Regions from separate parts of the Hymenobacter coalescens genome, predicted to be linked through region 2. Evidence: riboswitches for the same ligand, from Rfam matches in the RefSeq annotation. Region 2 holds a riboswitch; each other region holds the start of a gene.

Region 1 (5,887 bases), on a different contig from region 2:
GCGTAAGCGGCGCCCAGCAGGGGCGGCAAGGATAACAGGGCCCCCAGGCGGGCCAAGCGAAACCAATCAGGCATAGCAGAAGGGATAAGGCAGAAAAGCCGCGTAAGTTGCGCGGCTGGAGCATCGCGTGCAAGGCGGGCGGGGCTTTTTTGGCTTGGTGGCCGGTCCGTCACGCCCTCAGCGCAACCCGCCGCCGGCCGGGCGCCGCGTCAGGCGCCCAATGGCGAACATGCCCAGCAGCAGCAAGCCCAGCGTGAGCCCCAACACCCCGGCGCCGGACCACCCAGTCGGCAGCATGTCGCTCACCGAATCGTAGTGCCGCAGGGCCGGCAGAAACCCCGCCCCGAAGGCCACGGCGTTGTTGAGAAAATGCAGCCAGATGCAGGCGGCCAGCGAGCGGGTGCGCACGTACACCCAACCCGCCAGCAGCCCCAGCAGAAAGGCGCTGACGGCCTGCGCGGGGTTCAGGTGAAACAGGCCGAACAGCAGGCTGGACTGCAGAATGGCCTTGCCCGAACCGTAGTTTCTTTCCAGTCCCGGCAGCATTACTCCCCGAAACAACAGCTCTTCCAGCACCGGCGCGGCCACGCAGATGGTGAACCCCGCCGCCACCGGAAACGCGGCCAGCTTCTGCATCACCGACTCCAATTGCCACGACGGCAGGCCCAGGTGGTGCACCTGGCTTCGCAGGATTAGTTGGGCACCGGCTATGCCCAGCATGGCCGCATATACCCCCGGCTGCTCACGCGGCGCCAGCAGGCGCAGCGGCAGCACGCGCGACTTGCCCGCGTACCACATCAGAAACACGATGATCAGCGCCTTGGCCGAGTCGGTGGCCAGCAGGGTTACCAGCATGGTATGCCGGTGACTGGTGCCCACCAGGTTGGCCACGGCAAAGAACACCACCCCCAACAGGGCTAGCAGGAGCAGGAACCAACCCAATACCGCCCAACTCTCTTTGTAAGTGGGATATACGACCCTGGCTACGACGCTTTTTTCGCCGGCTGATGCTGCTGAATCGGAATAAAGTTGTTCCATAAGGCATTGCGTATCGGGGCAAAGTAAAGCAAACCGCCAAGCCTGAACGCACGAAGCCGCTGGTGGCGTACCAGCGGCTTCGGCGGTTATGAGTGCAGCGTAAGCTAGGCGACCTGATTGCCCGGCGCTTCCACCGTCGGGTTCACCACTAGGCCCTGGCCCAGCTTGCTGTGCTTTTTGCCGTAGAAATAGTAGATAACCAGCCCGATGGCCAGCCACACGAACAGGCGGAGCCAGGTGTCGCCGGGCAGGCTGAGCATCATCACCAGGCAGGTGACCACGCCCAGGATGGGCACCAGCGGCACCCACGGCGTGCGGAAGGCGCGCGGCGCATTTGGCTCCCGCTTGCGCATGATCAACACCCCGATGCACACCATCACGAAGGCCAGCAGCGTGCCGATGCTGCACATCTCGCCCACCACCTTGATGGGCACCAGCCCGGCAAACAAGCTGATGAACACGCCCAGCAGCAGGTTGGACTTGTGCGGCGTCTGGAAGCGCGGGTGAATCTGCGAGAACACCCGCGGCAGCAGCCCGTCGCGCGACATGGAGAAGAACACGCGGCTCTGGCCCAGCAAATCCACCAGAATAACGGAGGTGTAGCCGATTAGGATGGCCCCGATGATGGCCGTCAGCAGCCAGCCCTTGTAAGGCGTGTGCTCGATGGCCACGGCCACCGGCGCGGCGCTGTTCTTGAACTCGGAGTAGTGCGCCAGGCCCGTCATCACGTAGCCGAACACCACGAACAGCACCGTGCACACCAGCAGCGAGCCGATGATGCCGATGGGCATGTTGCGCTGCGGGTTCTTGGCTTCCTGGGCCATGGTGGCCACGATATCGAAGCCGATGAAGACGAAGAACACCACGCCCGCCCCGCGCAAGATGCCGCTCCAGCCGTACTCGCCGAAGGTGCCCGTGTTGGCCGGGATGTACGGCTGGTAGTTGGCCGGGTTGATGTACTGCCAGCCCAGGGCGATGAACACCAGCACCACCGATACTTTCAGGGCCACCACCACGGCGTTGAACCAGGCCGAGCCCTGCGTGCCGCGGATGATGATGGACGTAATGGCCAGCACCACGATGATGGCCGGCAGGTTCAGCCAGCCGCCCACCACGCTGCCGTCGGCCAGCGTGGCCGTTTCCCAGGGCGACATGACCAACTGGGGCGGCAGGTGCAGCCCGAAGATGCCGAGGAACTTCACCAGGTACTGCGACCAGCTGATGGCCACGGTGGCGGCGCCCACCGAGTATTCGAGCACCAGGTCCCAGCCGATAATCCAAGCAAACAGCTCGCCCATGGTGGCGTAGGAGTACGTGTAGGCCGAGCCGGCCACCGGCACCATGGACGCAAACTCGGCGTAGCACAAGGCCGAAAACGCGCAGCCGATGGCCGCCACGATAAACGAGAGCGTCACGGCCGGGCCGGTGTGTTCGGCGGCGGCGATGCCGGTGAGCGAGAACAGCCCCGCCCCGATGATAACCCCGACGCCGATGGCAATCAGGTTGAGCGGCCCCAGGCTACGCTTGAGCGTGTGCGAGCCGGTCTCCGCGGCTTCGAGCCGCAGCAGTTCCAATGATTTTTTGAGCATAAAGCGGAAATAGCCCGGGCCACGGCCCGCGCAACGGTGGCGCCCTGCCCCACCGTGACGCCGCCGCACACGGCGGGCGCCACCGGACCGGCCGGCAGGGCAAAAAGGTAAACGGGGGGAGGATGAGGGCCGCCTAAGTAGCGGCCGGCCACCGCAGGGGTGGCGAGGAAAGCCGTGGTAGTTCAGCAGCGCGAACCCACGGCCTCAGGGATGCTTCAACAGCAACAACACCCGGGCAGCTCCGCCGCGGCAACGGCGCAGGGCTGCGCCGTGCGGCGCGTGTACAAAGCGGTAAAGTAGTCGGGGAAGCCCACAGCAACTTGTTTTTATATGGTCAGGAATTGGCACCGTTCAGGACTTTCCCGATGGTTGCCGGCGCTTCGCAGAGCCTGTCTCTCCGCGCCTCTCTATAAAAACAATCCTTCAGGAGTAAAGAATTGATGCCGCAAAGGTAGGGCCGGGCAGCCGGAACTTGCAAACTCCGCAATACCGGGTAGCGTTTGGGCGGGCGCTGCCACCAGCTTGCCGGCATGCCAAAACTGTATTTCTCCTGACTCTGCCTGCTAGCCCTGCATGGCGTGTCCGTCGTTCCGAGCCACACCGCCGGGCCGAACGTGGTTGTGATGCGGGTGCTGGAACTGCCGGGCAAAGGCACGCTGATCGTTTCCCGCAGCAGCGGGCATTTCAGCACCGGCTCTTCCGGCAAAGGCCTCAGGGCGTCCGGGGCAGGCCGCCAGGCAGCCCTTCGGCAGCCGTAACGGGAAGGCTACCGGCCCTAAAGAACCTTTTCTGGGTCCGGCAACCCGGTTACGCTGGTGTTTGTCGAAGGCACGTGATGCCCGCCGTTTCGGGCCGGCCAGGCGGCCGCGCCGGTTACCAATTAGTAGTTGTACGACACGCCCGCCGACACCGCGGTGGACTGCCCCAGGTTACGGCCCGATACGTACCGGCTCGCGCCCAGCACCACGCCGAAGCCCTTGGTCACGGGCTTGTACAGGCTCAGGCCGATGCGGGTGTAATCCACGCGGGTGGCGGTGAAGTCCCCGTCGAAGCCGGGCTGGACAATGTCGGTGCCGTTGCTGCCCGATTCCTGCACCGAGGCCCAGGCTTCGGCGTACACGTTCAGGCCCGCGTAGCCCACCTTGGCGTCGGCCAGGAAGGCGTTGGGCACCCGGGTGGTGCGCAGGCTGTAGCCGGCCTGCCCGGTCACGAACACGCCCGAGGGCGTACGCAGGTGCGCAATGCCCAGGGTGGTGTACTTGGTGGCGCGGTTGCCGATGGCAATGATGTAGGCCAGGCCCGGGTCGTTGCGGTAATTGCTGGCCGGGGTGCTCACGCCCACCACCCCGAGCAGATCCAGCTGGCTGCTGCCCACCGGCGCCGAATACGACTTGAACTTCAGCAGCACCGACACGTCCTGCAGCCCGCTGCGGGTATTGGTGTAGCCCTCGTCCTGGAGCACGGCCCGCGCCGCCCGCCCCGTCGACTTGATGTAGGGCAGGCTCAGTACCGCCTCGATTTTATCGGTCAGGCCGTAGTTGGCGTACACGCTCACCGACGACACGCGCACTTCCCGGAAAATCGGCACTGCGTCTACCTTGTCCGGGACCAGGTACACGTTGCGGTACCGCTCGGCCGTGCCCGTAAACACCACCGAGCCGTGGTGCTTGCCGGCCATAAAGCCGCTCACCAGGCTCTGGCCCGATACGCCGATGGCCGCGGCCAGCACGGTGACTCCGGTAAGTACAGCAGGAAGGTAAGCGTGTCGCATATGGCGGAGAGAAAGAAGTGAAGATTTAGCCAGCAGCTTCGGGCGTTGGGATAGAACCAGCCCGGTATAGCCAAGTTTGGGCCGCTAGCTACGGGGGCAATTGTACCTTCGGATTTCCATTTTGGGAGAAAATTTTTCCGAACACCTAAATCCACTCTCCCAGTCCATTGCGTTTCTACGCCAGCTCCGTCGGCCTCTGGCCGTGTTTCTCCCTTTCTGCTGCTTCTATGTCCCGACCCCTACGCCGCTGGTTTCCCATTTTGGGCTTATTGAGTGCTTCCCTGTTGCTGCCCGGCTGCAGCAAGAACACCGAGTCGAATCCGTCCATTGCCGGCGTGGCCGTAGCCAATAAGGATTTCAGCGTGCTGGAAGACGCGGCCCTGCGCGGCGGCGTGGTGGGCTTGCTGTCCAACCGCAACCCCAACGACCCGCAGGGCAATTACACCGTTTTCGCGCCCAACAACGACGGGTTTGCGCGCCTGGGCCTGCGCAGCGCCGAGGACCTGCTGGTGCTGAACCGCGACTTTCTGACCAGCACCCTCTACTACCACGTCACGGGCGGCACCGTGCCGGGTGCGGCCCTGCAGCCGGGCTACCAGTCCCCCTCGGCGCTGGGACCGGTGCGCCGCATCATCGCCCGCAACGGCGCGCAGTACGTCAACGGCGCCCGTATTCTGGTTACCAACATCAAAGCCTCTAACGGCACGGTGCACGCCATCGACAAGGTGCTGCTGGCTACCGGGGCCGACATCGTGCAGTCGGCGCTGGCCCTGAACAACCGCCAGGTGTTCGTGCAGCCCGAACTTACTTTCCTGGTGGAAGCCGTGCTGTACACGCGCCTGGAAGGCACGCTGTCGAGCCCAGGCCCGTTCACGGTTTTTGCGCCCAACGACCAGGCGTTCCGGCAGTTGCTGACCGCGCTGAACGTGGCGCCGGCTTCGCCCGCGGGCTACGTGCCCGCCGACGTGCGCAAGCTGCCCGAGGCCACGGTGCGGGCCGTACTCCTGCAGCACGTCATCGGCCACCCGGCGGGTTCCACGGCCAAGTTCACCCCCGAGCTACCCGACAACACGTCCAGCACGGCCTCGGCCGGCGGTACGCCCCTCACCTTCGGCCCTTTCGTCGATGGCACCCTAACGGTGAAAGGCAGCGGCGCCGCTTCGCCCGTAGCCACCATGGTCATCCCCGACGTGCTCTGCACCAACGGCATCGTGCACGTCATCGACCGGGTGCTGCTCCCCTGATTGCTCCACCGCGTTGGCCCGTTCGCCCAGCGCCCTGGGCGTTTCGGCCGCCGCAGAAGCCCGTTCGGCCAGGCGACTGCCGGGGCCTTCCGCGGGGCCGTTACCTTTATCTGATGAATAAGCTGCTTGCCGGCTGCCTGTGCTGGCTGACGTTGCTCCCTTTGCTGGCATTTGCCCAGGCGCCTCCCGTTGCCCCGGCCTCGCTCGAAGGCGAGTGGAAGGGCCCGCTCACCGTGCCCGGCGGC
Region 2 (5,887 bases):
CGGGACGGGCTGCCCGGTGCGGGCATCCAGCACCACGCCTTGCAGGCTCCGGCGAGCCGCCTTGGCGTTGGCTACCGCTTTGGCCCGAACGGCCGGGTTCAGACGAGTGGAGGCGGGGCGGTTTTCGTGATACGGCTTGCTGTCGGCCACCGCTTCGGCCGCCGAAGCAGCGCCGGCGCCGTGCGGTGGATTTACCGCGCGCAGAAACAAAAAGCCGTCTACTACCTCGCTCCAGGGCCCGCTCAGCGGCTGGTACTCGAAGGCGTACGTAGTCAGACGCCGGCCCGCAGCGGCGTGTTTGAGGCTCACAAAGCCGTACTCGTGCCCCGTGGCCAGCAGCTCGGCTTCGAGCGTGCCCGGAGCGGGCGGCGGCACGGGCTGGTAGCCGCCCATGCCCAGAAAGCCGTGGGTGCCGCCACCGGCCAGCGTGCCGAGCACGTACACCGCGTCGGGGCCCAGGGCTGCTTTCACGGCCCGGCCCATCGGGTGGTAGGCTTTCATTTCGGCGTCGTCCAGGGCCTCCACCTTGTTGGCCAAGTGCGGCAGGGCGCCCCAGCAGATGACTTTTTCCTGAGGGCGCTGGCGCAGGTACCACAGCAGGTTGTCGGCCATCTGCGCGTCGCGTGGGTTGCTGTCGGGAGCTTTGAATTCCTGCTCCGTTTTGGCGCTGGGGTCGTTGGTGGCGTAATCGTGGGCCAGGGAATGCAGGCTGCGCAGCGTTTGCAGCCAGAAGGCCGCCCGCTCGCGCCGCCGGGCGTCGGGGCCGACGGCTACCTTTTCCAGCAGCTTGCGCGCTTTGCCGAGCTGCAACTGAAACAGGGCCGGCTGGTGCGTGGGCGGAAACAAATACATTTCCCCCATCACGCCCAGGCACTCGTCCAGGTAGTTGTAAGCAATGGCGTCGGCGCCTTTTTCGGGTTTGAGAAAGGCTTCCAGCTCCTCCAGCAGCTCGTCCTGGTACGGCCCGGTCAGCTGGTTGTCGAAGCCCGCCACGCGCAGGCCGCCGCGGCCCAGCAGCGGCAGCAGCGCCTGAAACTCCCGGGTGCTCGTCCAGACCGGAAACACCCCGCCCGCTACGGCTTCGGGCACCAGCACACCGGCTTCAATGGCGCGTTGCCCACGGTCCAGCTCGTAGAAGCCGCTTTCAAAGGCGACGGTGGTAAAACCCATGCGCTGCTGCAAGAACCGAACAAGGCGAATTTTGGCTTCGAATACGTTGCCCTCACCGTGGGTAGGCTCGCCCAGCATCACCACCCGGGCCGCGCCAATTTCGCGCTGCAAAAACGCCAGGTCCCGAAAATCAGGGTCGGTGGGGCTGATGGTGCGAACCGGCTGCACAGGCAGCGGCTCGGCCATTTGGGCCCGAACGGGCGCGCTCAGTAGGAACAGGCCGAGGGCGAATAACCCGAATAAGCGCCAAGGCAGACGATGATGCATCACACTAGCAGTTAAAGTTCCGCAAGCTAGTGGATGCAATCAATTTTGTACAGTGGGTAAGCACGCGCAAAAAAGGCCCTGCCAGCTCTGGCAGGGCCTTTTTATAGTATCATATCAACGGCGTACTTACTCCGCTTCCAGCTGCAGCTCCGCGCCGTCGGGGCTGCGCAGCGTGAGGCGGTCGTCGGTCAGCGTGGCCACGTCAAAAGTGTTGCTGGCGTTGCCGTTGTCGGGCGTCATAGTGATTTTCTTACCGGCTTGGTCAAAGGTGTATTTACCATTGATCGACTGCGTGGGCGAGGTCATTACGTACTGGCCGTTGGCAAAAAAGCGGATTTCTTCCTGCTTCTGCTCGGACGTTTGCTTGACCTTGTCGCCGGTGGCATCTTCCTCTTTGCGGGTTTTCCACACCTTGCTTTCGGTACCGTAGAGCATGTTGACACCTTCTACTTTGCCTTCCTTGCTGCCGCAAGCGTAGGTCACAAGGGTCAGCAGCATGAGCAGGCTGGCTAAGTAGTGCAGGGGGGTGTTGAATGGTCGTTTCATGGGGAGTGTCTGGAATGGAGAATGGATGTAGGGGGTGCGCTTCGCGGCTACCGTCGGGTTGGTTGCCGTTGGGCGTTTCTTACGGGCAGTCGGCCAAAGGGTTAAGCCGAACCTATTCCCAAGCGGCCGCGTAAAGCACCTCGAATCCGCTGTACCCGGTATGGCGGCCTTCGTTCCCCACACCTCAACCAAGACCACACTATGGGACTCTTTGATTTCCTGAGCGATAAGGGCGAGAAGAAGCCCGTACAACCTACCCAGCCCCAAACCGGCAGCGCTACCGATTTCTTCGGCAACAAGGCGCAGCCGGCGGCCGCACAGCCGGCCGCGGCGCAGGGCGAGAGCTACACCGTGGTAAGCGGCGACTCGCTGTCGAAAATCGCCAAGAACCACTACGGCGACGCCTCCAAATGGCACCAGATCTACGACGCCAATAAGTCCACCATCGGCTCCAACCCCGACCACATCGAAGTGGGCCAGGTACTGAAGCTGCCGAAGCTGTAAGACGCTTCCATCGCCTCTGATTATTGAGCCGCCCCGGTCCGACCCCGGGGCGGCTTTTTGTTTGCCGGGAGCTAGGTTGTGCGGGGAAGACCAGCCTTTTTGCCGGACGCCAACCGCACATTATACTCGCCGTAGCAGCCTGTTTCAGAGGCCTAATGCACCTTATTCGGTCCTGAAAAGCATTTTCTGCAAGTGGCGGAAAACTTTTTGCCGGATTTGCGTTTTATGCATCCGGTACTACCTTTGTGCCACCCGTGCTTCCGGCGCAGGCTTTTTTTGACGCATTTATTCCGAAGAGGCGAGAGAACAGGCTCCACGACCCTCTGGCAACCACCAGCAATGCACAAGCTGGCAGGTGCCAAATCCTGCCCCGCTGACTATCAGACCGGGGGCAAATAAACCGCGTGCTATGAACACTTACCTCCCTACACCCGACAACTTCCCGTCTCCGCGCACCGCCGCGGCGCCCGTTACGGCTTTGCCCGTAATGCTTGGCGCCCCCGCCGGTGCCCGCACGCAGCCGCACCCGATGCGCGCTGCTGACCTGTGTTGTTGCTGTTGTTGGTAGTGTCACGTGCGGGCCGCTGATGCCCGCTCCTACCCTTCCTCGTTTTTTATTGGCCGCCGGGCTTCCGGGCGGCACGTGGCTTAGCCGCACCCGTTGAGCTACTCCGGGCGCTGAGCCGCACGCTGGCATACGCCGCTGCTTTGGGCAGCGCGTAGCTGCCTTCCCGCATCGATTCTGTCATCCACAACCCTCTTTTCAGCCTACGTATGTCCGCTCAAAACCTGCACTTCGAGACCCTGCAACTGCACGCCGGCCAGCAGCCCGACCCCACCACCGGGGCCCGCGCCGTGCCGCTGTACCAGACGACTTCCTACGTATTCAAGAACGCGGAACATGGCGCCAACCTCTTTGCCCTGAAGGAGTTCGGCAACATCTACACCCGCCTGATGAACCCCACCACCGACGTATTCGAGCAGCGCGTGGCGGCACTCGAAGGCGGCGTGGCCGCCCTGGCCACGGGTTCGGGGCAGGCGGCCCAGTTTCTGGCGCTGAACAACATCCTGCAGGCCGGCGACAACTTCGTTTCGACCTCCTTCCTCTACGGGGGCACCTACAACCAGTTCAAGGTAGCGTTTAAGCGCCTCGGCATCGAAGTGCGCTTTGCCGACGGCGACAACCCCGCGAGCTTCGAAAGCCTGATCGACGAGAACACCAAGGCGCTGTACCTGGAAACCATCGGCAACCCGGGCTTCAACATTCCGGATTTCGAGGCCATTGCGGACCTGGCCCGCAAGTATGACATTCCGCTGATCGTCGACAACACCTTCGGGGCGGGCGGTTACCTGTTCCGGCCGCTGGAGCACGGCGCGCACATCGTGGTGCAGTCGGCCACGAAGTGGATCGGCGGGCACGGCACCAGCATCGGCGGCGTGATTGTGGACGGCGGCACCTACGACTTCGGCAACGGCAAGTTTCCGCAGTTTACGGAGCCCTCGGAGGGCTACCACGGGCTGGTGTTCAACGACGTATTCGGCAAGAACGGCCCATTCGGCAACATCGCCTTCATCATCCGGGCCCGGGTGGAAGGCCTGCGCGACTTCGGCCCCTCCATCAGCCCGTTCAACTCCTGGCAGCTGCTCATTGGCCTCGAAACGCTGAGCCTGCGCGTGGACCGCACCGTGGAAAACGCCCAGAAGCTGGCCGAATGGCTGGAGCAGCACCCGCAGGTGGAAGCCGTGAACTACCCCGGCCTGAAAAGCAGCCCCTACCACCAGCTGGCCACCAAGTACCTGAAACGCGGCTTCGGCGGCGTGCTCACCTTCGCCATCAAAGGCTCCAAGGAAACGGCCACGCAGTTCATTGATAACCTGCAGCTGATCAGCCACCTGGCCAACGTTGGCGACGCCAAGACGCTCATCATTCAGCCCTCGGCCACCACGCACCAGCAGCTGTCGGACGACGAGCAGCGCGCCGCCGGCGTGGCGCCCACGCTGCTGCGCATTTCGCTGGGCCTGGAGCACATCGACGACATCAAGGGCGACCTGCAGCGCGCGTTCGACGCGGTGCGGCAGAGCGCCGACCGCCCCACCGAGGAAGACGGCGAAATCCTCCTCGAACAACAAGCCGGGCACCCCGCTACGCTGGAAGTTTAACAAGGGAGGGAACCTGGGGAAGCTGGTCCGCTGCCATGGCCCGGCTTCCCGTCCAGCAGCGGGGCGCGGGCGGCGCGTTTCGGGAGAAAGCGCGTCGTCTCTGCCCCGGCCTCTTTGCTTTCCGGCCTCTTCCGTAGCGGGAGGGGCCGGAAGCAAAGAATTGTTTTTCCGGCTGCGGCTTCGGCCGCGGTCTATTCTACATCCTTTCACCTCCGAGAGGAAGCCGCTATGAGCAACCCCCAAGTGCTGAGCCTGCCCGAGCCGCTGCCGCTGGAATGCGGCGGGCGGCTCGACGGTGTGCAGATTGCCTACCACACCTACGGCACCCTGAACGCGGCCGGCGACAATGTGGTGTGGGTGTGCCACGCCCTGACGGCCAACGCCGACGTGCTGAGCTGGTGGCCGGGCCTGTTCGGCGCGGGCCATTATTTCGACCCGGCCGACTGGTTTATTGTGTGCGCCAACGTGCTCGGCTCCTGCTACGGCAGCACCGGGCCGGCCTCGCCCGTGCCGCCCCATCACCGGCCGCTGTACCAGGCTTTTCCGCGCCTGACGGTGCGCGACCTGGTGGCCGCGCACGAGCAGCTGCGGCAGCACCTCGGGCTGCAACGCATTCACACCGTCATCGGCGGCTCGCTGGGCGGGCAGCAGGCGGTGGAATGGGCCATTCAGCAGCCGAAGGTGTTTGAGCACCTCGTGCTGCTGGCTACCAACGCGCAGCATTCGCCGTGGGGCATTGCCTTCAACGAGGCCCAGCGCCTGGCCATTCAGGCCGACTGCACCTACGAGGGCGGCGGCCCCGACGGCGGCAAGCAGGGCCTGCGCGCGGCCCGCGCCGTGGCCCTGCTCAGCTACCGCAGCTACGACGCCTACGGCCGTACCCAGGTGGAGCCTGACCACGACACCTTGCCGGCGTTCTACCGGGCCAGCTCTTACCAGCAGTACCAGGGCGACAAGCTCACGGCCCGCTTCAACGCGTACAGCTACGTTACGCTCTCCTACATCATGGACTCGCACCACGTGGGTCGTGGGCGCGGGGGCGTGGCCACGGCTTTGGCCGGAGTGCAGGCTCGGACGTTGGTGCTCGGCATTTCGTCGGACGTGCTGTTTCCGCCTGGCGAGCAGCAGTTGCTGGCCCGCCACATTCCGGGGGCCATGTACGCCGAAATGGACTCGCCCTACGGCCACGACGGCTTCCTGATCGAAACCGCGCAAATAGCGCATTTTCTCGAACGATTCT
Region 3 (5,887 bases), 540 kb from region 2:
TCGGCAAACGGCATCCCCTTGCGCCGGGCCAGGTCGGCCACTTGGTCCTGCCCGATGCGGCCGAGCCCAAAGTAGCGCGCGTCGGGGTGGGCGTAGTAGAAGCCGCTGACCGCGGCCGTGGGGTGCATGGCCAGGTTTTCGGTGAGCGTGATGCCCGTCTGCTCCGCGCCACCCAGCAGCTCGAACAGCGTAATTTTCTCGGTGTGGTCGGGGCAGCCGGGGTAGCCGGGCGCCGGCCGGATGCCGCGGTATTCCTCTTTGATCAGGTCTTCGTTGGTGAAGTGCTCCTGCGGGGCGTAGCCCCACAGCTCGCGGCGCACCCGCTCGTGCAGGCGTTCGGCCAGGGCTTCGGCGAGGCGGTCGGCCAGGGCCTTGGCCAGGATGGCGGAGTAGTCGTCGTGCTGGCGCTCGAACTCGGCCACCAGCTCGTCTAGCCCGATGCCGGCCGTGACGGCGAAGCCGCCGAGGTAGTCGGCGCGGCCGGAGTCTTTCGGGGCCAGGAAGTCGGAGAAGGCGAGGTAAGGCAGGCCGGCCGCCTTCAAACTCTGTTGGCGCAGGGTGAAGGTTTCGGCCTGCACGCGCTGGCGGGTGTCGTCCTGGTAGATTTCGATGGTATCCGAATCCACCGTGTTGGCCGGCCAGAAGCCCACCGTGGCGCGGGCCCGGATCAGCTTTTCGTCGATGAGGCGCTGCAGGAGCACCTGCCCATCCTCGAACAGCCGGCGGGCGGCCTCGCCGTAGGTCGCGTCGTCGAGGATGCGCGGGTAGCGGCCCTTTAGCTCCCAGGCGTGGAAAAAAGGCGTCCAGTCGATGTAGTCCAGTAGCTCGGTCAGCGGGTAGTACTCGAACACCCGGGCGCCGAGGAAGCTGGGCTTCACGATGTCGGCGGCGGCCCAGTCGGCCTGGAACTTCTGCCGGCGCGCTTCCTCGATGGGCACGTAGTCCTTGTTGCGCTGGCGGCCGGCGTGGTCGTCGCGCAGCTGCAGGTACTCCCGAGCCACGTCGTTGGCAAAGGCGTCGCGGCCCAGGCCCAGCAGTTGCGAGGCCACCGGCACGGCGCGCGAGGCGTCGTTGACGTGAATCACTGGTCCGCCGTAGGCCGGCGCGATGCGCACGGCCGTGTGCAGGCGTGAGGTGGTAGCCCCGCCGATGAGCAGGGGCACGCGCAGGCCGCGCTTTTCCAGGGCCTGGGCCACGTACACCATTTCGTCGAGCGAGGGGGTAATCAGCCCGCTCAGGCCCACGATGTCAGCCTGCAGGCGCTCGGCTTCGCTGACAATCTTTTCCAGCGGCACCATCACGCCCAGATCGATGACCTCGTAGTTGTTGCAGGCCAGCACCACGCCCACGATGTTCTTGCCGATGTCGTGCACGTCGCCTTTCACCGTGGCCAGCAACACCTTGCCGGCTGTTTGCCGGGCCTCGGTGCCGCCCGACAGCGCCGCCGCGTCGCGCTCGGCCTGCATGTAGGGCTCCAGCCAGGCCACGGCGCGCTTCATCACGCGGGCCGACTTCACCACCTGCGGCAAAAACATCTTGCCCGCCCCGAACAGGTCTCCCACCACCGTCATGCCGGCCATCAGGGGGCCTTCGATGACGGGCAGCGGCCGGCCGAGTTGTTTGAGGGCTTCCTCGGTATCGGCTTCGATGTAATCAGTAATGCCCTTCACCAGGGCGTGCTCCAGGCGCTTCTGCACCGGCCAGCCGCGCCAGGCTTCGGCCTCCACGACCTTGGCCGCGGCGCCGCCCTTGGTCAGGCTCAGCAGCTCGCCCAGCTGCACGAGGCGCTCGGTAGCATCGTCGCGGCGGTCGAACAGCACGTCCTCCACGGCTTCGAGCAAGGGCTTGGGCACCTCGTCGTACACGGCCAGCTGGCTGGGGTTGACGATGCCCATGTCCAGCCCGGCTTTGATGGCGTGGTAGAGGAAGGCCGCGTGAATGGCCTCGCGCACGGGGTCGTTGCCGCGGAAGGAGAACGACACGTTGCTGACGCCGCCGCTGGTGAGGGCGCCGGGCAAGTGCTGCTTGATCCAGCGCACGGCCTCAATGAAGTCGATGGCGTAGCGGCGGTGCTCCTCGATGCCGGTACCCACGGTGAGGATGTTCGGGTCGAAGATGATGTCCTCGGCCGGCAGGCCTACCTCCTCGGTCAGGATGCGGTAGGCGCGCTGGCAGATGTCGATGCGGCGCTGGAAGGAGTCGGCCTGGCCCTGCTCGTCGAAGGCCATGACGATGACGGCGGCCCCGTAGGCGCGCACCAGCCGGGCGTGGTGCTTAAACACTTCCTCGCCTTCCTTCAGCGAAATGGAGTTGACGATGCTCTTGCCCTGGGTGCACTTCAGGCCGGCTTCGATGACCTCCCACTTCGAGGAGTCGATCATCAGGGGCAGGCGGGCCACGTCGGGCTCGGAGGCAATCAGGTTCAGGAAGGTGGTCATGGCCTCCACGGAATCGAGCAGGGCCTCGTCCATGTTCACGTCGAGCACCTGGGCGCCGCCTTCCACCTGGGCGCGGGCCACGGCCAGGGCTTCTTCGTACTGGCCGGCCCGGATCAGGCGGGCAAAGGCCCGGGAGCCGGTCACGTTGCACCGCTCGCCCACGTTCACGAATAGGCTTTCGGGGTAGATATTCAGCGGTTCCAGCCCGCTCAGGCGCGTGGCCCGGGGCCGCACTGGCAGCGGGCGCGGGGCGTAGCGGTCGGTGAGCTTCGAGGCCTCGGCAATGTGCAGCGGGGTGGTGCCGCAGCAGCCGCCCACGATGTTCACCAGGCCTTCCTGGAGGTACTCCTCCAGCACGGCCGCAAATTCCTGGGCCGATTCGTCGTAGCCGCCGAAGGCGTTGGGCAGCCCCGCGTTGGGGTAGGCCGATACGTAGCAGTCGGCCAGGCGGCTCAGCTCCTGCAGGTACACCTTGAGCTGCTTGGCCCCAAGGGCGCAGTTCAGGCCGATGCTCAGGATGGGCAGGTGGCGCATGGAGTTCCAGAACGCCTCCACCGTTTGGCCCGACAGGGTGCGGCCCGAGGCGTCGGTGATGGTGCCCGATATCATGATGGGCACCACGCGCCCGCCCTCGTCGAAGAAGCGCTGGGCGGCAAACAAAGCCGCTTTGGCGTTCAGGGTGTCGAAGATGGTTTCGATCAGCAGCGCGTCGCAGCCGCCGTCAATGAGGCCGCGCACCTGCTCGTGGTAGGCCGTGGCCAGCTCGTCGAAGCTGACAGCGCGGAAGCCCGGGCGGTTCACGTCGGGCGAGAGCGAGGCCGTGCGGTTGGTGGGTCCGATGGCCCCGGCCACGAAGCGCGGGCGCTCGGGCGTGCTGTACTCATCGGCGGCGGAGCGGGCCAGCCGGGCGGCCTCGTAGTTCAGCTCGTACACGATGTGCTCCAGGGCGTAATCGGCCTGGGCCACGGTGGTGCCCGAGAAGGTGTTAGTTTCGACGATGTCGGCGCCCGCGGCGAAGTACTCGGCGTGAATGCCGCGCACCACGTCGGGGCGCGTCAGACAGAGCAGGTCGTTGTTGCCGCGCAGGGGCTTGGGATGATCCTGAAACCGCGTCCCGCGGAAGTCTTCCTCGGTGAGCTGGTGGCGCTGAATCATGGTGCCCATGGCGCCGTCGAGCACGAGCACGCGCTGGCGGAGCAGATCGGCGAGGGGGGAGGCGGGCAGAGTCGGCATGTGGCTTTCGGAATTGAGGTGCGCAAAGCGCTATCCAGAAAGCCCCGGCAACCCGAGAAGGTGCCGGTTCCGCTCATCTTTTCCGAACGCGGCTTGCGCCGCCTCGGATGGGAGTTAGCACCTCTGCCGCAGCGGCTGGTTGCTAAGACGTCACAGGGCCCAGTCCCTCAGTCTTTCTGGATAAGCTGTAGCGAAGATAAACGACGCTCCAGTAATTAGCAAATCAAGTAAATATAATATTGTTAAAATCATATGGAAAATAAACCTGCGGAGCATCCGGGCCAAACGGCAGCGGCAATGCGCCACCGGCTATGAGCGGCGCAAAAAAAGCCCCGGCACCGTAGCGGGCCGGGGCGGTTAGCTGGCTGCGGAAGCCGAATTAGTCTTTTTTGACGCAGTTCGGGACGGTCTTGCCTTCCTTCTTCTTGGTGCCTTGCTGCTCGTAGCCTTTCCAGCACGGATCGTCTTTTTTATGGGAAGCGGTGGCTTTCTTAGTCGGCATGGGAATGGAGTAAGTGGCTGGGTGAATCACACTTACCCCAGGAAGTACGGCATTCCCCCGTTCTTGTTGGACTCCACGCAGCTTGTTCGATCAGCAGGCCCTGGCAGCAGACGCAAACTCATTTTTTGTCGTTCAACCGTGTAGGGCGCTTCGCCGCCAATGAGCAGTACGACGCGCCGCCAGCCGCATCCGCCCGACATTTGACTGGGGCTACTTTGCGGCCGCAGCAGACCACCGCCCGCGGCCCGTTGGGTACCGAACACGAACCGATCTACTTGCACCATGCGCACCGTTACGCTTCTGAGCCTGCTGCTGCTGGCCCGAATGGCCGGAGCCCAAACCGCCGCCCTACCCACCGGCACGGGGCTGCAGGCGGCTTACTACAACGGCACCAACTTCGAGCAACTGGTGCTGCGCCGGCGCGACGCAGCCATCGATTTCAGCTGGAACAAGCGGCCGCCGGTGCCCGGACTGGGGGCGGAGTATTTTTCGGTGCGCTGGGAAGGCTACCTGCTGGCTCCGACGACGGGCGTGTACGAGTTTTCGACGGTGATGGACGACGGGCTGCGGGTGTGGCTGGGCAGCAAGCTGCTCCTCAACGCTTGGCGCGAGCAGGACCACGTGCCCGCCGTGGTGCGCATCCGCCTGGAGGCGGGGCGCTACTACCCGCTGCGCGTGGACTACTTCCAAACCATCCTCGATACCCGGGCGCTGCTGCGCTGGCGCTTGCCCACGGGCGGCGCGCCAGTGGCCGTGGGCAGTGCCCATTTGTTTGCGGCGCTGCCTGCTTCGGCCCGGCCCATACCGCCCGCGCCGGCGGCACCGCCGCCGGGCCCCGTGCCCGCTCCGACCGTGGCAACCACCCCGCCGGCACCCCAACCCGCCATGGCCACGCGGCCCCGGGCCGCGAGCCGACGGGCGGCTCCTGCGGCCCGGCGGGCCGCGGCCGCGCCGGCCGTTGCCAGCGTACCGCCCGTAGCCGCGCCCCCGACCGACTCGCTGCCCGACCTGACGACCCTGAACACGGGCACGGCGCTGACCCTGCGGCACCTGTACTTTGAGCAGGGCAAGGCACGCCTGCTGCCCACGTCGCAGCCCGAGCTGAACCGGCTGGTGCGGGCACTGCGGGCGCAGCAGGCGCTGCGCTTCGAAATAGCCGGGCACACCGATAACGTGGGCGACGCCGCGAAAAACCAGCAGCTTTCGGAGCAGCGCGCCCGGGTAGTGCGGGCCTACCTGGTGCAGCGCGGCATCGACTCGGTGCGGCTGACGGCGGTGGGCTACGGCGGCGCGCGCCCCGTGGCCGACAACCGCGACCCGCAGCAGCGCCCGCGCAACCGCCGGGTGGAGCTGGTGGCGCGCTAGCCGGGCTCGCCGTACCGGCAATTGTTTCGGGCAGCGCGGTACCCTGCAAGAAACCGCCCGCGTGGCCGGGAGCCATAACCTGCAGCCCGATTTTGGGGTTTGAGTGCCATTGTGCCCACGTCGGGCCCTTGACAACCTTGAACCCAGAGCCACCAGCCGCATTCGGCAGGGGCCAATTTGACAGACTATTATGAGCCACCACACTCCGCTTCTGCTCTCGCCCTACAAGCTGGGCGCCATCGAGCTGGCCAACCGCCTGGTAATGGCGCCGATGACGCGCAGCCGGGCCACCAACCCGGGCAACGTGCCCACCGATTCCATCGTCACCTACTACCAGCAGCGCGCCACG
Region 4 (5,887 bases), on a different contig from region 2:
ACCAGGGCCGTGGCGCCCAGCTTGCCCAGCCGCTCGTCGAAGTCGCGGCCGGTCTGGCAAAACTGCAGGTAGCTCCGGTCACCCAGAGCTAGCACCGAGTAGCGCAGCGCGGGCAGCTTGGGCGCCCGGGCGCTGCCCAGAAACTGGTGCAGCTCTTCGGCGGCCACCGGCGGCTCGCCCTCGCCCTGGGTACTCACGACCACCAGCAGCACCTGCTCCTTGCTCAACTCCCGGCCCTGGTAGTCGTTCATGTCCAGGGCGGTGGCTGGCAGGCCGCGCTGCTGGGCAGCTTCCACGGCTTGCAGGGCCACTTTCTTGCTGTTGCCGGTTTGTGAGCCGTAGAGCACCGTGAGGCGCGGGCTGTCTGCCGGAACCGAAGCGGAGGGCGCCGCGCCCAACTTGGCAGCCGGCGCTACGGCGGCCGCCAAGTTGCTGCCGTTGCCGGCGGCGTAGCGGCCGTAGAAGTAGCCGCTCAGCCACAGTAGCTGCTGCTCGCTGAAGTCACCGGCGAGTTGGCGCAGCGTGTTATCGTCGAAGCCGAGGGGCAGGCGCTGGTCGGGGGTGAGCGTAGACATGGCTAGGAGTGAAAAGGCGGTGGTCGTAGAAAAGAGGGGTGGAGCAGCCAGGGCCCTAGGCCACGGCCGCGAGGGGAGCCAGTTGCGGGGCCAGCTCGGCCGGGGCGGCGGCCAGGTCAACCACTTCGCCGATGACGATGATGGCCGGCGCGGTCAGGCCCGCTTCGGCCACTCGGCGGGGTAGCTCGGCCACGGTGGTTTGGAGCAGCTTGGCCGTGGGCAGCGTGCCTTCCTGAATTACGGCGGCGGGCCGGTGGCCATGGCCGAAGTGCACGTAAGCGTCGGCAATGGCCGCCACCTGGCCCAGGCCCATCAGAATGACGGCCGTGGCCTTGATGACTTCCTGCGCCAGTTCGCCATTGGCCGTGGTAGCGGTAATCACCCGAAATGCCTCGCTCAGGCCGCGGTGCGTCACGGGGATGCCCAGGCTGCCGGGCACGGCCACCGCGCTGCTGATGCCCGGCACGTAGGCCGTCTGCAGGCCGTGGCTTTGGGCGTATAGCATTTCCTCCCGTCCCCGCCCGAACACGAACGGGTCGCCGCCCTTGAGCCGGACCACGTGGCCGTGCACCCGGGCGTAGAGCACGATGAGGTCGTTGATTTCCTGCTGCAGGTAGGCGCGGGTGCCCTTGCGCTTGCCCACGTACACCTTTTTGGCGCCGGGGCGGGCGTAGTGGAGCAGTTCGACGTTGCTGAGTGCGTCGTAGAGCACCACGTCGGCCTCGGCCAGCACGCGGGCGCCCTTCACGGTAATCAGCTCCGGGTCGCCGGGGCCGGCGCCTACTACGGTCAGGCGAGGAACAACGAAAGAAGACATGGCAAGGAGGAAATAGCGGCTGCGGCAGCCGGTGAGCGGGTGGGTCGTTGGGCCAGGCGGCGGCAAGGCCCCGGAGTGAGTGAAGTGGGCTGCCCGCGGGCAGCAGGGCCTCACCGGCACCGGGCCCGACGAACCCAGTGCCGCGGGTTAAATCTCAAATTCGGGCTCCACCAGGGCCGTCTGCTCGATCAGGCCGGCGGCCAGGGTGGCGCCGGTTTGCTCGTCGAGCAGCACGAACGCGCCGGTGGTGCGGTTCTGCTGGTAGGTGTCGGCGGCCAGCGGCGCGGCCGTTTTCAACCGCACCCGCACGATGTCGTTGAGCTTGGCTTCAGTGGCCTCCTGCTGGGCAAAGGACTGGATGTCGGTTTTGCCCACGATGGCCTGCACCACGGCGCGGGTCCTGGCCGTGTGGTGCTGCACCAGCAGCTTGCGGCCGGCGCGGAGGGGCTGTTCCACCATCCAGCACAGCGTGGCTTCCAGCTCCCGCGTGGGCTCCAGGGCCTGCGCCAGGGGCACAATGGTGTCGCCGCGGCTCACGTCCACGTCGTCGGCGAGGCGGAGCACCACGCCCTGCGGGGCTACGGCCACTTCCACTGCCTGCTGATTGATTTCGATGGCTTCCAGCGTCGTTTCGATGCCGGCGGGCAGCACCACTACCTTGTCGCCGCGGCGGTACACTCCGCTCTGGATGCGGCCAGCGTAGCCGCGGTAGTCGGGCAGCTCCACGCTCTGCGGTCGGATGACGTACTGCACCTGGAAGCGGCCGGCATCGGTGGTAGCCTCGGTGGTTACGGGTACTGTTTCGAGGTATTCCAGCAGGCTCGGGCCCTTGTACCAGGGCAAGTTGCCGGAGGTCTTCACCACGTTGTCGCCGTGCAGGGCGCTGATGGGAATGTTGGCCACCTGCTTGATGCCGAGCTGCGCCGCTACCACCGCGTAATCCGCCACGATGTCGTGGAACACGGCCTCGGAGTAGCCCACCAGGTCAATCTTGTTCACGGCCAGCACGAAGCGCTTGATGCCGAGCAGGGCCGACACGATGGTGTGCCGCCGCGTCTGCTCCACGATGCCCTGCCGGGCGTCGACCAGCACGATGGCTAGGTCGGCGTTGGAAGCGCCCGTCACCATGTTGCGGGTGTACTGCACGTGGCCGGGCGTGTCGGTGATGATGAACTTGCGGCGCGGCGTGGTGAAGTACTTGTGCGCCACGTCGATGGTGATGCCCTGTTCGCGCTCGGCGCGCAGGCCGTCGGTGAGCAAGGCCAGGTCCACGGTGCCGGCGGCCGAGGTGCGGTTCTGCTCTTCCAGCGCCGCCAGTACGTCCAAGGATACGGCGTCGGAGTCGTACAGCAAACGCCCAATCAGCGTGCTCTTGCCGTCGTCGACGCTGCCGCAGGTGATGAATCGGAGAAGGTCCACTGTTGAGGTGATTAAGTGATTAGGTGATTGAGTAATTAGGTGTTCGAAGTGTGGGAGTAATTGGGCAAGACCATAAGCTCAAAGCCTAATCACTTAGTCACTTAATCACCCCTTAGAAGTAGCCGTTGCGCTTCCGGTCTTCCATGCCGGTTTCCGAAATCTTGTCGTCGAGACGGGTGGCGCCCCGTTCGCTGACTTTGGCCTGCAGGATGTCTTCGATGATGGCCTCCAGCGTGGCCGCGTCGCTTTCCACGGCGGCGGTGCAGGTGGCGTCGCCCACGGTGCGGAAGCGCACCTGCCGGGTGGTCAGCTCGTCGGTGGCGTCGAGGGCAAGGTGCTCGGTCACGGCCAGCAGCTGGCCCGAGGGCAGCACCACGCAGCGCCGCTCGTGGGCGAAGTAGATGCTGGGCAGCGGGATGTTCTCGCGCTGGATGTAGTTCCACACGTCCAGCTCGGTCCAGTTCGAAATCGGGAACACCCGCACGTTCTCGCCGGGCTGAATCTGCCCGTTGTAGATATTCCAGAGCTCCGGGCGCTGCCGGCGCGGGTCCCATTGCCCGAATTCGTCGCGCACCGAGAAGATGCGCTCCTTGGCCCGGGCCTTTTCCTCGTCGCGGCGCGCCCCGCCGATGCAAGCGTCGAAGCCAAATTCCTCGATGGTGTCGAGCAGGGTGTAGGTCTGCAGGGCGTTGCGGCTCGGGAACTTGCCGCCCGGCTCGCGCAGGCCGCGTTGCTTGATGGTGTCCTCCACCCGGCGCACAATCAGCTGCTCGCCCAGCTCGGCGGCCAGCTCGTCACGAAACTGCAGCACCTCCGGGAAGTTGTGGCCGGTGTCGATGTGCACCAGCGGGAAGGGAAACCTGCCGGGGCGGAAGGCTTTCTGGGCGAGGCGCACCAGGGCAATGGAGTCTTTGCCACCCGAGAACAGCAGCGCCGGGCGCTGGAACTGCCCGGCCACTTCGCGCAGGATGTGGATGGCTTCGGCTTCGAGCCGGTCGAGGTAATCTAGGCGGGGGAGCGTAGGCATACGGCAAGGAGGTGCCTGTTCGGCCATTTCGGACCGATTGTGAGGAGTCAAGAAAAGTGGGGAATGCGGTAGTGGGGCGGGAGTTAGGCGCTAGAGTGGCCTGTTCCGGTCGTCAGGGTCAGCAGGAATGGTTAACGCCCTTCGAGCGTGGCCGTGGGCACGGCGGCCGTCTGGTGCAGGCCGCACTCCTTGGCCGATTGGTCTTCCCACCACCAACGGCCGGCGCGGAAGTCTTCCCCGGGCTTGATGGCCCGGGTGCAGGGCGCGCAGCCGATGCTCACGAAGCCCTGCAAGTGCAGCGGGTTGTGTGGAATGCTGTACTCGCGGACGAAAGCCCAGGTTTGTTCCCAGGTCCATGCCAGCAGCGGGTTGACCTTGAACAGCTGGTAGGCGGCGTCCCACTCCACCGCGTGCATGCCGCTGCGGTTGGCCGATTGCTCGGCGCGCAGGCCCGTCACCCAGGCGGCTTGGCCGGCAAGGGCACGGCTGAGTGGCTCCACTTTGCGCACGTGGCAGCAGGCTTTGCGGGCGTCTACGCTTTCGTAGAAACCGTTGGGGCCCTGGCGCTCCACCAGCGCGGCTACTTCATCCTGGTTGGGGTAATAAGCACGGATGGTTTTGCCGTATTTCAGCACGGTCTTGCTCCATGTGGAGTAGGTCTCCTGAAAATTCCGGCCCGTATCGAGGGTGAATACTTCGATGGGCAAATCGTGGGCAAAAATCAGGTGCGTAATTACCTGATCCTCGAGGCCAAACGAAGTGGAGAAAGCAGCCTTGCCCGCAAATTCAGCGGAAATGACGCGCAGAATATCCAAGGGATCAGCACCAATTAATTGCTGACGGATTTGCGCCACCTGTGCATCGATTAAAGTCGACATGCGCAGCAGAAATAAGCCCTAACCGCTGCAAACAGCGGGCAAGGTCGAAAAGCAGAAAGAAGAGGGAAGCTGGAAGGAGCAGCGCGCCGAATTCGGGCGGCGCCAGGCACGGCTCAACGACGCGCGGAGCGGCAGCGCTTAGTTGTCAGGCGTTTCCAGCAAAACGGCAAAGAGGTCGTGGGGCCTCAACAACACACGCGGCGCGTCGGCATACAACAGCAACAGGAGCCGTTGAAGCCGAAAAGGCCCGGCTGCGAGGCAGCGGAGCCGATAAAATTTGCGCGGGGAGTGAGGTCGGAATGCACGACGTCGGTGTTTTTATATGGTCAGGAATTGGCACCGTTCGGGACTGTCCCGATGGTTGCCGGCGCTTCGTAGAGCCTGTCTCTCCACGCCTCTGTATAAAAACAATCCTGAGAAGAATTGATGCTGCAAAGGTAGCGGCACGAATTCCAGAATTGCAAATCTTTTATTGCGGCCTTAACCACAGCAACCGCGCCAATGTTTTGCGGGCTGCACCAATAATTACGTTCATTGCCCGTTTCGTGGATACGAACCGATCCGAAAAGCTTCGGAAAATAATCCGGCCGGACCTGACAACCACGCGGGTAGATTTCAAGTCAAGCCTGTACCATCGTCAGCCTCCGAATTCCGTGCGCACTGCTACTATTCTTTCCCAAGCCTCGCTGTTGCTGCTGCTGAGCGGCTGCGCCGCCGTGGTGCCGCACACCCTGCAGACGCCCTTGGTGCAGCAGCGCGGCGAAACCGAACTGGCGCTGAACGCCGGCACCCACGGCACCGACGTGCAGGCTGCCTACGCCCTGACCGACCGCCTGACGGTGCTTGGCAGCGCGCACCAGCGCATTCGTGGCAAGCACGGTCACTGGGCCTACACCGGGGAGGCCGGCGCCGGATACGCCTTTTTCCGGCCCGGCAGCCAGCGCTGGAGCTTGTACGGCGGTATGGGCTACGGGGCCGGTTACGCCTTCTCCACCTTCTGCCCCGACCTTTGCGGCGAGTTTCGCGCCTCCGACCGGGTACGCTACAGCTACGCTTTCGTGCAGCCTACCTATGTGTGGATGCCCGAGCCCGACTTCGCCTTGAGCGCAGCCGTCAAGATCACGGCGATGCGCTTTTCGCGCTGGCGCACCGTCAGCAGCGGGTTCGACGA

What was found. Region 2 has a riboswitch for S-adenosylmethionine ahead of ACYVKQ_RS18755 (O-acetylhomoserine aminocarboxypropyltransferase/cysteine synthase family protein). Riboswitches for the same ligand answer to the same signal wherever they lie in the genome.
Region 1: another riboswitch for S-adenosylmethionine. It lies ahead of ACYVKQ_RS08575 (amino acid permease); the one in region 2 lies ahead of ACYVKQ_RS18755 (O-acetylhomoserine aminocarboxypropyltransferase/cysteine synthase family protein).
Region 3: another riboswitch for S-adenosylmethionine. It lies ahead of metH (methionine synthase); the one in region 2 lies ahead of ACYVKQ_RS18755 (O-acetylhomoserine aminocarboxypropyltransferase/cysteine synthase family protein).
Region 4: another riboswitch for S-adenosylmethionine. It lies ahead of ACYVKQ_RS06230 (phosphoadenylyl-sulfate reductase); the one in region 2 lies ahead of ACYVKQ_RS18755 (O-acetylhomoserine aminocarboxypropyltransferase/cysteine synthase family protein).

What each region holds. Positions count from the first base shown of each region.
Region 1 is NZ_BAAGRA010000011.1:183,052-188,938, reverse strand. Features, by position in the region: gene ACYVKQ_RS08585 (TonB-dependent receptor plug domain-containing protein) at 1-74, opposite strand, end outside; gene ACYVKQ_RS08580 (lysostaphin resistance A-like protein) at 178-906, opposite strand; gene ACYVKQ_RS08575 (amino acid permease) at 1,143-2,627, opposite strand; SAM riboswitch class I at 2,951-3,043, opposite strand; gene ACYVKQ_RS08570 (hypothetical protein) at 3,206-3,385, shown strand; gene ACYVKQ_RS08565 (hypothetical protein) at 3,508-4,398, opposite strand; gene ACYVKQ_RS08560 (fasciclin domain-containing protein) at 4,626-5,642, shown strand; gene ACYVKQ_RS08555 (alpha/beta hydrolase family protein) at 5,756-5,887, shown strand, end outside.
Region 2 is NZ_BAAGRA010000019.1:565,692-571,578, reverse strand. Features, by position in the region: gene ACYVKQ_RS18770 (erythromycin esterase family protein) at 1-1,437, opposite strand, end outside; gene ACYVKQ_RS18765 (lipocalin family protein) at 1,564-1,983, opposite strand; gene ACYVKQ_RS18760 (LysM peptidoglycan-binding domain-containing protein) at 2,185-2,487, shown strand; SAM riboswitch class I at 2,770-2,889, shown strand; gene ACYVKQ_RS18755 (O-acetylhomoserine aminocarboxypropyltransferase/cysteine synthase family protein) at 3,262-4,647, shown strand; gene ACYVKQ_RS18750 (homoserine O-acetyltransferase family protein) at 4,876-5,887, shown strand, end outside.
Region 3 is NZ_BAAGRA010000019.1:23,710-29,596, forward strand. Features, by position in the region: gene metH (methionine synthase) at 1-3,671, opposite strand, end outside; SAM riboswitch class I at 3,742-3,858, opposite strand; gene ACYVKQ_RS16585 (hypothetical protein) at 4,051-4,173, opposite strand; gene ACYVKQ_RS16590 (PA14 domain-containing protein) at 4,456-5,538, shown strand; gene ACYVKQ_RS16595 (alkene reductase) at 5,729-5,887, shown strand, end outside.
Region 4 is NZ_BAAGRA010000007.1:145,913-151,799, forward strand. Features, by position in the region: gene ACYVKQ_RS06210 (diflavin oxidoreductase) at 1-575, opposite strand, end outside; gene cobA (uroporphyrinogen-III C-methyltransferase) at 631-1,392, opposite strand; gene ACYVKQ_RS06220 (sulfate adenylyltransferase subunit 1) at 1,540-2,811, opposite strand; gene cysD (sulfate adenylyltransferase subunit CysD) at 2,924-3,838, opposite strand; gene ACYVKQ_RS06230 (phosphoadenylyl-sulfate reductase) at 3,970-4,716, opposite strand; SAM riboswitch class I at 5,032-5,124, opposite strand; gene ACYVKQ_RS06235 (hypothetical protein) at 5,370-5,887, shown strand, end outside.